Regions from separate parts of the Sporosarcina sp. NPDC096371 genome, predicted to be linked through region 3. Evidence: riboswitches for the same ligand, from Rfam matches in the RefSeq annotation. Region 3 holds a riboswitch; each other region holds the start of a gene.
The links. A riboswitch is a leader RNA that binds a small molecule or an ion and turns the genes downstream of it on or off. The one in region 3 is predicted to bind cobalamin.
Positions count from the first base shown of each region.

Region 1 (3,188 bases), 110 kb from region 3:
AGGTTGTTTTTCTGTCGATGGCGGCGCTCAAATCACGAGTCGCATACAATGTAGCGCCATCTGATTTTTTAATCAAACAAGGCGGCATATCCTCATCGAGCTCAACGACTAACGCACCATCCGACTCCACCAACAGTCCTTTGTTAGCTAACTCGTTGACGACGGGTTCCATTTTGTCATTATAATAAGCTTCGCCGTTATACGAATCGAAGGTGATTCCTAGCAAGTCATAAATGCGTTGAAACTCTTTCAGTGATGCTGATTTGAACCATTTCCATAATGCGAGTGCCTCGGTATCGCCGTCTTCAAGCGCTTTGAAAGCTGCTCTACCTTGCTCATTTAGCGAGTCATCTAGCTCTGCTTCTTCGTGGAAACGGATGTACAGCCCCAATAGTGTTTGTATCGGTGCTTGTTGAACTTCTTGCTCACTTCCCCATTTCCGATACGCTGTGAGTAACTTACCGAACTGCGTTCCCCAATCGCCGATATAATTAATCTTCACGGTATTAAAACCATTCTTTTCGAGTAATAAAGCAATCGAATTACCGATGACGGTAGAGCGTAGATGGCCCATAGAAAACGGCTTTGCAATATTAGGGGAGGACAAATCAATCGTGACAACTCCGCCATTGCCATCATTATTGGAACCATAAGATGTGGATTGTTTGTGAATGGTTTGCAGTAAAAAACGAGTGATTTCAGAACGATTAACAAATATATTCACATAACCACCCATAGCTTGCGCTTTTAAGATTAACGGATGATTGATGGCTTGAGCCAGTTCTTCAGCAATGACAACGGGGGATTTTCGTAATTCCTTTGCAAACGGGAAACAGGGTAGTGCCAAGTCACCTAAATGTGTATGAACGGGCCGTTCAAGCATACTTTCTTGTATCGGAATCGGACTAAATTGTTGTAGAACTTGCAAAATATCTTTTTTCATCGCCAACCACTCCTCGTTTATTTATTTGAACAAAAAAAGCCCTCGTCTCAAATTAATGAGACGAAAGCTTAGCCTCCGCGGTACCACTCAAATTGCCCATACAGGGCCACTTTCTCATAACGGCGAGTCACCGGCTTTACAAGCATCTCAGAAGTGCGGTTCACAACCATTCTTTACTAGGCTCCCATCGTCCCTAGTTTGCTGAAAAAGAAATGACTGTTACTCTCTTCGTCATAGATATTGTATTTGAATGTAGCAAAATTGGAATCAGGTGTCAATGAGGAATCTGTCTATTCTAAAAAATGCGTGGTAGCAAAATATTTTTTGACTGCGCGATATTGTTTATAACTTTGTAGATAGTTACGTACATGTTGATAATGACGGTCACAATGATAAGCGAAAAAAACTGTGGATATGTGGATAAGCCTTTGTTAATCGAACGTAAAAACTTTTCTCCTATTTACGTTATAACCACAACATGTTAGGGTAAAGAAAGTAAATGAGACACAACATATAGTATTGAACGATGAAATGGTACCGACACCGGTTTAAAAGGGAATCCGAAATAATGGAGCTGTCCCCGCAACTGTAAGCGCCGACGACCGCCGAATAAGCCACTGTGGAGAGCACACCATGGGAAGGGCAAGGCAGGAAGGACGAAGCGTGAGCCAGGAGACCTGCCTTTCATCGTCAAGCGACACTTTCTTCGGGGGTTGAGAGGTTGAAGCGAATGGGATGCTGTTTTTTTCGTGAGGCCCTATTCCGTTTCCAACAACGAACCCATGGGCGATAGCTCTACCGATAAGGTGGACCTGTCGCTTTTTTAATGAAAACTTATAGACAACATATTAGACAACATATAGAAGGAGATGGTCGTTTTGACTACTAAAATTGCGAAAACTGGAATTGATCGTATAGTGGATGAGTTACAGGGTGAATTTGGTGCGGGGAAAATAGAACCGCTCGTCATCGCAAGTGAACGCTGGTTACAGAAAAATCCGGAGGGCTCTCAGTCTGAATGGACGAAAGCGATGACGTTAGAATCACTAAGCAACTTGGACGAGTCAACAACGTACTGGACATTTGTTGCAGCACGTATCCATCTCCGTGACGTCTATGCGCGACAAGAACAACTACGTGGGGCAAAAGTCTATACAGATTTTGCGAACAACGTTGCCCGTCTTGTTGATCAAGGCTTGTACACATCTGTATTGACAGAAAAATATTCACACGAAGACCTTGTCCATCTTGGACAGTTAATGGAACCCGAACGGGACAAGCTATTTACATATATCGGATTAAAAACGTTGATGGACCGCTATGTAGCAGTCGATTTCAATAAACAATCGGTTGAACTTCCACAAGAGCGTTGGTTGATTATTGCGATGATGCTCATGCAAAATGAAACGGAAAATCGTCTTGGAAAAGTAGCGGAGTCATACTGGGCAATGAGCAACTTGTTTATGACCGTGGCGACGCCGACATTGTCGAATGCTGGGAAACCACATGGTCAATTGTCGAGCTGCTTTATCGACACAGTCGACGATTCTTTGCAAGGAATCTACGACAGCAACACGGATATCGCCAACTTGTCGAAATACGGTGGCGGCATCGGTGTTTACATGGGGAAAGTGCGCAGTCGTGGTGCTTCCATCAGAGGATTTAAAGGTGCATCAAGCGGAGTCCTTCCGTGGATTAAACAGTTGAATAACACGGCAGTCAGTGTTGATCAGCTTGGACAACGCCAAGGTGCAATCGCCGTATACTTGGATGTTTTCCATAAAGATATTTTCACTTTCCTTGATTTGAAACTGAATAATGGCGACGAGCGCTTACGTGCGCATGATATTTTCACAGGTGTATGTTTACCGGATATTTATATGGAACAAGTAGAAGCGCGCGGTGAATGGCACTTATTTGATCCACATGAAGTCCGTACGGTAATGGGTTATTCTCTTGAGGACTATTATGATGAAACAAAAGGCGGCGGTTCTTTCCGTGAGAAATATATGGAATGCGTCAACCATCCAGAATTGAGCAAGGAAACTGTCCCTGCTATTGACCTTATGAAACGTATTATGCGCAGTCAGCTTGAAACAGGCGTGCCGTTTATGTTCTACCGTGATGAAGTCAATCGTGCTAATGCGAACAAACATGAAGGTATGATTTATTCTTCCAACTTGTGTACAGAAATTATGCAAAATATGAGTGCGACGCAATTTGAATCGGTTACACTCGAAGACGA
Region 1 is NZ_JBIWFE010000002.1:266,814-270,001, forward strand. Features, by position in the region: gene argS (arginine--tRNA ligase) at 1-943, opposite strand, end outside; T-box leader at 997-1,187, opposite strand; cobalamin riboswitch at 1,458-1,642, shown strand; gene ACIQ0H_RS07245 (ribonucleoside-diphosphate reductase subunit alpha) at 1,813-3,188, shown strand, end outside.
Region 1: it holds a riboswitch for cobalamin, as region 3 does, so the genes downstream of both, ACIQ0H_RS07245 (ribonucleoside-diphosphate reductase subunit alpha) here and ACIQ0H_RS07785 (ABC transporter substrate-binding protein) in region 3, are expected to answer to the same signal.

Region 2 (3,188 bases), on a different contig from region 3:
CGTCGATTCACCTTTGCGCCATTTTGTTCGTGCACGGCGAACTTCCGGTGTCTGTGGGAAACTACCGATTGTTGTTGTTGGTAATAGTGGCAATTTAAAGTAGTCCTGCTGTTTGTCACGACGTTCTTTGAATGGCGAATGACGCTGACCATCTTGTACGCTGATGTTTTGCACGGCTTGCAGTAAACCAGGGTGATTTCTTGCAGGCAGATCTTCAAGATTTTGACGAGCAGTTAAACTTGTTGCCACCGCATCTGCGATCGCTTGATTCCCTTCGCGCAGGCCTTTAACGAGCGTTGTGACTTCCACAAGCTTTTCATCTGCAAAAGCAAGCGCGGCTTTAATCGTTGCATCCAGTTTTTCTTCCGATTGTACGGTAACTGGAACGTGAAGCAGACTGCTTGAAGGTTGTACCCACATGCGATCTGTTGGAACGAGCTTTGTCAACGCATCAAGCAAACTCGCTTTTTCTTTCAAATCTGCACGCCAGATGTTGCGTCCATCAATGAGGCCGACAGCAAGGGTTTTATCTACTGGGAAACTGTGTGCTTGCAATTGTTCAAGATTCTTATCTGCACCTTGCGCGAAATCTAGACCAATACCAGCTACAGGAAGGGCAACAACCTCTTCATAGTTCTCGAGTGCGTCAAAATATGTTTGTAGCATAATTTTAGTATGCGGAGCTACCGTACTTAGTTGTTTGTAAATTTCGGAGACGGTTTGGATGTCATCTTTCGTCAGTGACGTTGAGAGAATCGGTTCTTCGAGTTGAACCCACTGCGCCCCTGCTTCTGCTAATTCGTTAAGAATTTGGCCGTAAAGGGGAATCAATTGCAAAATGAATGCCGGGATATCCTTTTTGTCATAGCCTTTTGATAGTTTTAAAAACGTATATGGGCCAATTAAAACAGGCTTGCCGTCAATATTCAATTTTTCTTTCGCTTCCAGATAGGCAGTAAGTGGTTTGTTCTCTGTCAGTACTAGTTTTTTCTGACCATATTCTGGCACGATGTAATGGTAGTTTGCGTTGAACCATTTTGTCATTTCTGACGCAACTGCTTGATCATTGCCGCGTGCAATCGAGAAATACGTGGCAAGCGATACATCTCCGCCAGACCATCCAAAGCGCTCAGGAATCATGCCGAACATCACAGCTGTATCGAGCATCCGGTCGTAAAGCGTGAAATCACCGACAGGAATCAAGTCAATCCCCGCATCCTTTTGTTTTTGAAGACGTTCCAGCCGAAGTGTTTCGATTTCTGCGTGGAATAGGTCTTCCTCCAATTTTCCAGTCCAAAAAGCCTCGAGTGCTTTTTTCCATTCCCTGTTGCCCCCGATATATGGGTAACCAATCGTACTGCTGATCATTGACATACCGTTTCGTCTCCTCTTTTTGTGAAGTGAAGAAGTGTTTTTTAGCTTCTTAGGCAACAAAAAAACACTTCTAACGAGGGTTAGAAATGTTTACGTAGTTGATTCCGCTAGTTACGGATCGTACATGTGTGCCGCGGCACACATATCATTTGCGTTTGCATTCTAACACTCCCTATCGACCGTAGGGTAGAGCGTTACAAAAATAGGCAGCTATCTGGCTTCAGCAAATTTGCTGTTACAGTGGCGGGACCGCGCCGGATTATCGTTTCACCGGCTTCTCTATTAAGATCTGACAAATGTACGACTCATCAGACCACCTATTTCCATTGCTTTACTATTTAGTTATCGATGTGTTCAAAGCTATCATGTATCTATTATTCTGTCAAACGGAATATTACGAAAGAGTTTGAAAAAACGCCAGAGGAATGGTTCCTTGGCGTTTTTTCGGGTCTTCAACTATTTACTGACGTTTAAACCGGCTTGTCTTTTTCGATTTCAATCGCTGCATTCGATCTTCAACTTCTTGCCTATTCGCAAGCGTCTTGTCTATATCTGTTTGAATCGCAATGATTTTATCTTCTTGAATAGTCACTAAAAACCAAGTCCCCACAGTGCTGCCTGCTGGAAGGAAAGAAACGGGTACATGGAATTGCTGTTGTAATGCGTCAACGAGTATCAATGCGTCATTTGTATCCGTAAAACGATCGAGATAGCCTGAATGCATTTATTTGCCTCCCACGCAGGCAAGTCCCTGCGATTTGATATCCTGTAAACGTGCAGGTCCAATCCCTTTAATGGTGGTGAGCTCATCAATAGAATGATAAGGGCGAAGTTTGATTAATTCACTTGCCAAAGCAGGACCGATATGTGTGATTTGCTGAACATCTTCTTCACTTGCCGTGTTGATATCCAGACAAGAATTTCCCGCTGTTGGCTGGGAAAGTGTTCCTTGTTTTTGGGTCATGACTGTATAGGTTTTTCCATCTGTTTCTACCATGATCGTACCATGTGTATCTGTTCCGTATAGGGGGATGTCCCTCGAATGGATACGATCAACGACTTCAGCATCAGGATGACCATATGAGTTATCAATCCCGGCAGAGTAAATCGCGATTTCTGGCTTGACGGCCTGCAAAAATTCAGGTGTGCTAGATGTATTGGAGCCATGGTGTCCGAGATGTAAAATCTGTGCATGGATGTTTGCGCCATTTGTGAGGATTGCCTGTTCCGCCTGTTGTTCAGCATCCCCTGTGAATAGGAAGGACACTTCTCCATATTGTAACCGCATCGCGAGCGAATTATTATTTGTATTCGCCGAAAGAGCGTTTGGATGAAGAATCGCGATTTCAAGTGGTCCGATGTCAAATACCTCGCCAACTTCGGGTTCGTAATACTCGACATTATGCTTCTCAATTGCTTCTAGTGATTTCGCAAACACCCCTGAATTTGCGGTTTCCCCGTTCATCCACACTTCAGTTACGGAAAACTCTCCTATGATTTTATCCAATTGGCCGATGTGATCGGCATGGGGATGTGTCACGGCGATGATGTCAATATCCTTGATATTTTGTGCATGAAGGTAATCGACTACATCGGATGCGTTCCAATCTCCGGTATCAATAAGGAGATTAATCGATTCATCCTTGTCAATTACTTGTAGCAACGTCGCATCCGCTTGTCCAACGTCTATGTAATGGACTTTCAATGTACCATTTTGTTGTGCATCGCCAGTGTCTATCTCTACGTTGTCTAATTTGGATACAGGTTCAATGATGTCATTTGAACAACCAGAAAAAATAAGCAAACTGATGAAT
Region 2 is NZ_JBIWFE010000003.1:34,123-37,310, forward strand. Features, by position in the region: gene metE (5-methyltetrahydropteroyltriglutamate--homocysteine S-methyltransferase) at 1-1,368, opposite strand, end outside; cobalamin riboswitch at 1,563-1,710, opposite strand; gene ACIQ0H_RS08970 (DUF3006 domain-containing protein) at 1,835-2,098, opposite strand; gene ACIQ0H_RS08975 (MBL fold metallo-hydrolase) at 2,099-3,188, opposite strand, start outside.
Region 2: it holds a riboswitch for cobalamin, as region 3 does, so the genes downstream of both, metE (5-methyltetrahydropteroyltriglutamate--homocysteine S-methyltransferase) here and ACIQ0H_RS07785 (ABC transporter substrate-binding protein) in region 3, are expected to answer to the same signal.

Region 3 (3,188 bases):
ACTTGATTTCGAATTGGAAAAATTGAAGAAAGACCTAGCTGATTTCCGCGTATCGTTTGATGTATGGTTCTCGGAAACTTCATTATATGAAAACGGTAAAATCGACGTTGCGCTCGACAAATTGCGTGCAAACGGCCATGTTTTTGAAGAAGACGGTGCAACGTGGTTCCGTTCAACAACATTTGGCGATGACAAAGATCGTGTACTCATTAAAAATGATGGAACATATACGTATTTGACACCAGACATTGCTTATCATGAAGATAAATTATTCCGTGGCTTCGACAAGCTCATTAACATTTGGGGAGCAGATCACCACGGTTACATCCCGCGTATGAAAGCGGCAATTGAAGCCCTCGGTTACGATCGGGAAACACTGGAAGTCAGTGTGGCGCAAATGGTTCAGCTGTATAAAGACGGCGAGAAATTCAAAATGAGTAAGCGTACAGGGAAAGCAGTGACATTGCGTGAACTTGTAGAAGAAGTGGGTCTTGATGCAGTTCGTTACTTCTTTGCTATGCGTTCAGGCGATTCTCAAATGGACTTTGACCTCGATCTTGCGATTTCACAGTCCAATGAAAACCCTGTGTACTACGCACAATATGCGCATGCACGGATTTCTTCCATCTTGCGACAAGCCGGTGAAGCAGGACTAGCTGCATCTGTGGCTAACGTTTCTTTATTGCAAGCGGAAAAAGAATTGGATTTGTTGAAGAAGATTGGTGATTTCCCACAAGTGGTGAGTGATGCGGCAAGAATGCGCATTCCACATCGCGTCGCAACTTATATTCAAGAACTGGCTGCAGCATTCCATAGCTTCTACAATGCAGAAAAAGTATTGGATCCAGCAAATCATGAATTGTCAGAAGCACGACTTGCACTTATCACGGCAACACGTACGACTGTTGCAAATGCACTAAAACTGATTGGTGTTTCTGCCCCAGAAAAAATGTAATTGAATGGACCGCTACGCTGAGGATGTTTTCCTTGGTGTGGCGGTTTTTTGATGGGAGGAAAGTTATAGTTTGCAATCAAAACCTAGTTGAGTGCAAGCAAACAACATATGTACGCAAGCAAATCCCGATGGAGTGCAATCTAACCTGAGTTAAATGAAAGTAAATCAACATCGACACCTTCAAAAGTTGTAGTATACTGAAAGATGTACAAAATTACATAGCCAAACATAAAGGTGCCTCGCCATCAAAGACGAGGTTAAAAGGGAAGTCGGTTGAAGTCCGACGCGGTCCCGCCACTGTAAGTGTCGACACGTTGCTAAAACGTGACCACAAGTCAGGAGACCTGCCTTTATGAATCATCCGTAAGCCTACGAGGATAGGTTTGGTGGAAATCGATGCGTCCACGCATCCGTATTTTTACTAAAACATTCCTCCGTGCTCATGCGGGGGATTTTTATTTGGAACAAATAGGAGGAAAATGATATGAAAAAGATGTGGCCATTATGGCTAATGTCACTACTTGCAGTGTTTGTCCTCGCGGCATGCGGAACTGCAACAGATAAGCCTAAAGTAGATGCAACACCACAGGAAGATGTCGCTTCTCAAAAAGATTTTCCACTAACGATAACGGACGCAGTCGGCAATGAAATTACATTGGAAAAAGCGCCGGAAACGATTGTTTCCATGCAGTCTAGCAACACCGAAATTTTGTTCGCGCTTGGACTAAATACTGAAGTCATTGCTGTTAGTGACTACGATAATTACCCTGCAGAAGCACTTGAAAAAGAGAAAATCGGTGGTCAGCAGTTTGACGTAGAGAAGATCGTTGCGATGAATCCCGACATCGTCTTTGCCCACGAAATGGGGCTAAGTACCGGTGAAGAAGGTCTCCAACAAATCCGTGATGCAGGAATCCCTGTCTTCGTTGTGAAAAATGCAAAAGATTTTGAAGAAACGTATGCAACAATCGTAACAATCGGACAAGCAACAGGTAAATCAGAAGAAGCTGAAAAAATCATCGCAAATATGAAAGAGAAAGTTGAAGAAGTGACATCGAAATTAGCTTCCGTTGACAAAAAGAAGACGGTTTTCGTAGAAACATCACCGGCACCGACTATCTACACACCAGGTAACAATACGTTTATGAATGAAATCCTCAACATGGTTGGAGCAAAAAATATTTCCGCTGACCAAGAAGATTGGTTCATGATGTCTCCAGAAGAAATCGTTAGCCGTAATCCGGAAGTCATCATTGTGATGTATAGCTATATTGACACAGCTGTCGAAGATGTTTACAAACGTGATGGTTTTGATTCGATTACAGCTATCAAAAACCAAGCAGTTGTTCAAGTGGATGAAAACAAGACAAGCCGTACAGGTCCACGTCTTGCAGAGGGGTTGGAAGAAGTAGCAAAAGCTATCTATCCAGAGGCTTTTGGTGAATAAATCTAGCGTTGCCTATATCGTGTCTATCGCCACACTTGCTGTGGCGATTTGGCTCGGTGTATCGATCGGCTCGGTGAATATTCCGATCAGTACGTTATGGAATACAGGAGCAGATGAGACAGCTACGAATATTTTATGGAAGATTCGTATGCCACGCGTCGTATTGGCAGGACTAGTTGGCGCGTCACTTGCAATTGCAGGAGCCGCTTTTCAAGGACTGCTCAAAAATCCGCTCGCTGATCCATACACCCTCGGAGTGTCATCCGGCGCCTCTGTCGGCGCTGTGATGACGCTTTTTTTCGGTATTTCCATCCCGATATTTGGCAACTATACGCTACCCATTTTTAGTATGGTCGGTGCAGCATTGACGATGTTCCTTGTGCTAGGATTTGCACGCCTCGTCGATCGTGCGCTGAAAATGGAAACCATTATTTTAACAGGCATCATCTTCGGCTCGTTTCTGGGTTCCGTGTTATCGCTAATGATTGCTTTAACTGGTGAAGAACTGCGACAAATTATCGGCTGGTTGCTCGGCAGTGTATCGATGCGTGGTTGGAATTATGTCACGATGATCTTGCCGTTTGTCCTCATTGGTTCCATTATGCTTTGGCTATGTCGCCTTGAATTAAATGCCATGTTGTTCGGCGAAGAGCGCGCTCACCATTTAGGGGTCAATGTGAAGCGCAGGAAATTCATGATTTTAATTGGGGGGTCCATCCTGACAGGTTCGGCAGTTGCTGTGTCAGGGACAATTGGCTTTGTCGGCCTCGTCGTGCCACATATGAC
Region 3 is NZ_JBIWFE010000002.1:379,540-382,727, forward strand. Features, by position in the region: gene argS (arginine--tRNA ligase) at 1-955, shown strand, start outside; cobalamin riboswitch at 1,171-1,321, shown strand; gene ACIQ0H_RS07785 (ABC transporter substrate-binding protein) at 1,440-2,402, shown strand; gene ACIQ0H_RS07790 (FecCD family ABC transporter permease) at 2,395-3,188, shown strand, end outside.

Region 4 (3,188 bases), 130 kb from region 3:
ACTTGGCAATGACCAAGAACCGTCCGTTAGGTTCTCGCCAGCCCCCCATAATGCAACAAGCTGCCACCATGAGGACACGTTCTTACTTCCTGATTTATAATACTGAACCGTGTCTTCAATCATTTTATCCAGCTGCGTTTCTTCTGGAACATTTTCACCCTTTAAAACCTCAACCAAATTTGTTTCACTTGCATCGCTACCATCCAACGCTCCAGCTAGTGCAGTGATTGCAAACGTACCCTCTTGTGCTTTTCCGTTAAAAGAAATCGTCACTTTCTGATTACTTTCACTGGTGATTGTATCGATTTCAAGACCTGTCGTATTTTCCTGAATAGCCCAATTCGCTTTATCTGTTACATTAGCTGAGAATGTATCATCTATTACCAACACAGTGACCGCTGGATTGATGGTTCCAGCCTCTACTATTGAATCTACAGATAACCGAGGTGTGGGACTAGGTTCCTTTTCTCCTTCTTCTAGCACGATGACTTTGCTATAAGGACGAGTTATATTACTGTACTGGCCATCAAGTCGTTGTGCTGATATATGATATTCACCCGGTGTATCGAATCGTAAAGATGCAATGCCTTGCGCATCCGTTTCAATTTCTTGGCCATCTATTTCGAGTGGCGCATCATTTACAAGGATGACTGCATTATCAATCGGCTGAGTTGATCCATAGTTATCACCCATTAATTCAAATTGAATTTCTTCACCTGCATGAACCTCAACCAATTCTTTATCGAACCATGTAAATGTATTTGTAAAGTAGTTGGTTACAAAATATAAAGTAATGGAGTCATTTTCTTTTAATTGAAAATCCCCAACTCCGACATTTGCATACTCGTTATTCACAAAATACATCCATCCATCCAAACTAGGATTAATCGCGTTCATCTTCAATCCATCAACATTTGTGATGAAATTGCCACCACCAAAATCGAACTTCGTTTTATCTGAGACATCAAAACCGCTTAATTCCAATGCCTTAACAATCGCATGAATAGCACGCGGCCCTTGTGTTGCTGAACTTGCAGTCTCCCCAGTTGCATGGCTTATATCATATGCTTCAACATCGAATTCCATAGGAGGAATAATCGTTTCCCCAAGCCCTTCTATTCGCACCGAGACTTGAATAGAATTGTCTTCAAAAACTGCAAACTTGCTAGGATTGGCCTCTGAAAATGATAGATTACCTTCTTCGCTTCCTTGCGCCTCACCAAGCAATTGTTCTTTTTTTAATGGTTCTGAATCAAGATTGTCTGTCGATTCTAGTTGATTTTTAACATCGAGTGACTGCTCAGTCGAATTTCCTCCAAAGCTTTCTGCACTGACACCTTGCCTTGCATCAAGTGCTATCGCCCCCACAGTTGGTGTAAACAACGATACTGCCAATAACAAACTCAACAAAATTGAAAAATATTTCTTCAACTGATTTTGTAATATACCCAATGAAAATCCCTCCAATTTCTTCTTTCACCTGTAAGTTTAAAGAATCATTTCTAATCGGTATTTTTCCGCAGCTCCTTCTTCAAAAATAAAAACCCCTACCTTCAAAGAAAAAGGTAGGGGCAAATGTATGCTCAAAAAATTAATAAAAAAATTCAAAGATACACAATGCAACCTTTTCCCGGAAGGTATCACGCATGCATACTTTGGCAAGTCTCCTGACTTATGGATCATCGTTTCTTCTGCCTTCCCAGTTTTTCAACCAGTGGCTATAAATAGAAGTCACTTCCCAATTACAGTGGCCGGACCGTACAGGATTCTCACCTGTTTCCTTATTAATCTCTTACTCGAAAGCAGAGAACCAAAATATATATTATTTAATTGTTAAGAATCTGATTCATTATGAATGATAGTATAATCGGAGAATAATTGCAATATCGAAAAAATAATTAATATTCAAGGACCTTGATTGTGCCAGTGTAGGCAAGTTGATTTATACAATTAAGGATTACACGTTAACGAACCTCTTGTCATAAAATACAGTATTATCTGTTTAATCTATCTGATTGTGTTATACTAATCTAGTAAGACATTGTTCGAAAGCTACTTCGAGCTGGATATGTCTTCTTTTTTATTCAGTACGGATGATTTTTTCATCTACTATTTAGGAGTGTATTTATTCTCAAAAAACTACAGGAGGTACTTATGTTAACTTTTGAAAACGTAAGCAAAGTGTATGGTGACGGTTTCCAAGCAGTAAAATCTGTCAACTTCGATATTCAACAAGGTGAATTTCTTGTATTGATTGGACCGAGTGGTTCGGGAAAATCGACAACGATGAAAATGATCAACAAGATGGAACCGCATACCAGTGGTACCATTTCCATCAACGGCAAAGATATCAACTCGTATAATCCATCGGAACTGCGAAGAAATATCGGCTATGTCATTCAACAAATTGGCCTTTTCCCCCACTACACCATCGAAAAAAACATTGCGATTGTTCCCCAACTAAAAGGCTGGAACGCCAAGGAAGTTAAAGCACGTGTCAACGAGCTGCTTGATTTGGTCGGTCTTGATCCAGATATGTACGCAACTCGCTATCCAAAGGAACTTTCCGGCGGTCAACAACAACGTGTTGGCATTGCGAGAGCACTTGCGGGCAATCCCGATATTATCCTAATGGACGAACCGTTCAGCGCACTTGATCCACTGACACGCGACCAACTACAAGCAGAAGTAAGTGCTTTGCATAAAAAGCTAAATAAGACATTTGTCTTTGTGACACACGACATGGATGAAGCCTTAAAAATGGGCGACCGCATCGCCATTATGAAAGACGGTAAACTACTACAGTTGGACACTCCAGAAAAATTACTGCACGAACCAGCCCACGGCTTTGTAGAGGAGTTCATCGGGAAACATCGAATCACCCAAAATCCCGAACTCATGCCTGTTACCGATATTATGTCGGGATCGGTTGTCACTTCTCTTCCTCAACGTTCTCCGGAAAAAGCACTCACGCTTATCCGGCAGAGAAAAATTACAAACCTGATCATTGTCGATGATGACAACAAGTTACTCGGAATCGTTTCCGCCTATGATTTAATCAAAAAGATGGGCGTTATTAAAGCAATCGATGAAATTATGGGATCACGGGAGCCCTTCTTAACGAATACTGCAACAGCTAAAGATGCCATTATCATGATGGACAGTGCGCCTTTCGGTATTATTCCCAT
Region 4 is NZ_JBIWFE010000002.1:245,288-248,475, reverse strand. Features, by position in the region: gene ACIQ0H_RS07180 (S-layer homology domain-containing protein) at 1-1,452, opposite strand, end outside; cobalamin riboswitch at 1,641-1,830, opposite strand; gene ACIQ0H_RS07175 (betaine/proline/choline family ABC transporter ATP-binding protein) at 2,155-3,188, shown strand, end outside.
Region 4: it holds a riboswitch for cobalamin, as region 3 does, so the genes downstream of both, ACIQ0H_RS07180 (S-layer homology domain-containing protein) here and ACIQ0H_RS07785 (ABC transporter substrate-binding protein) in region 3, are expected to answer to the same signal.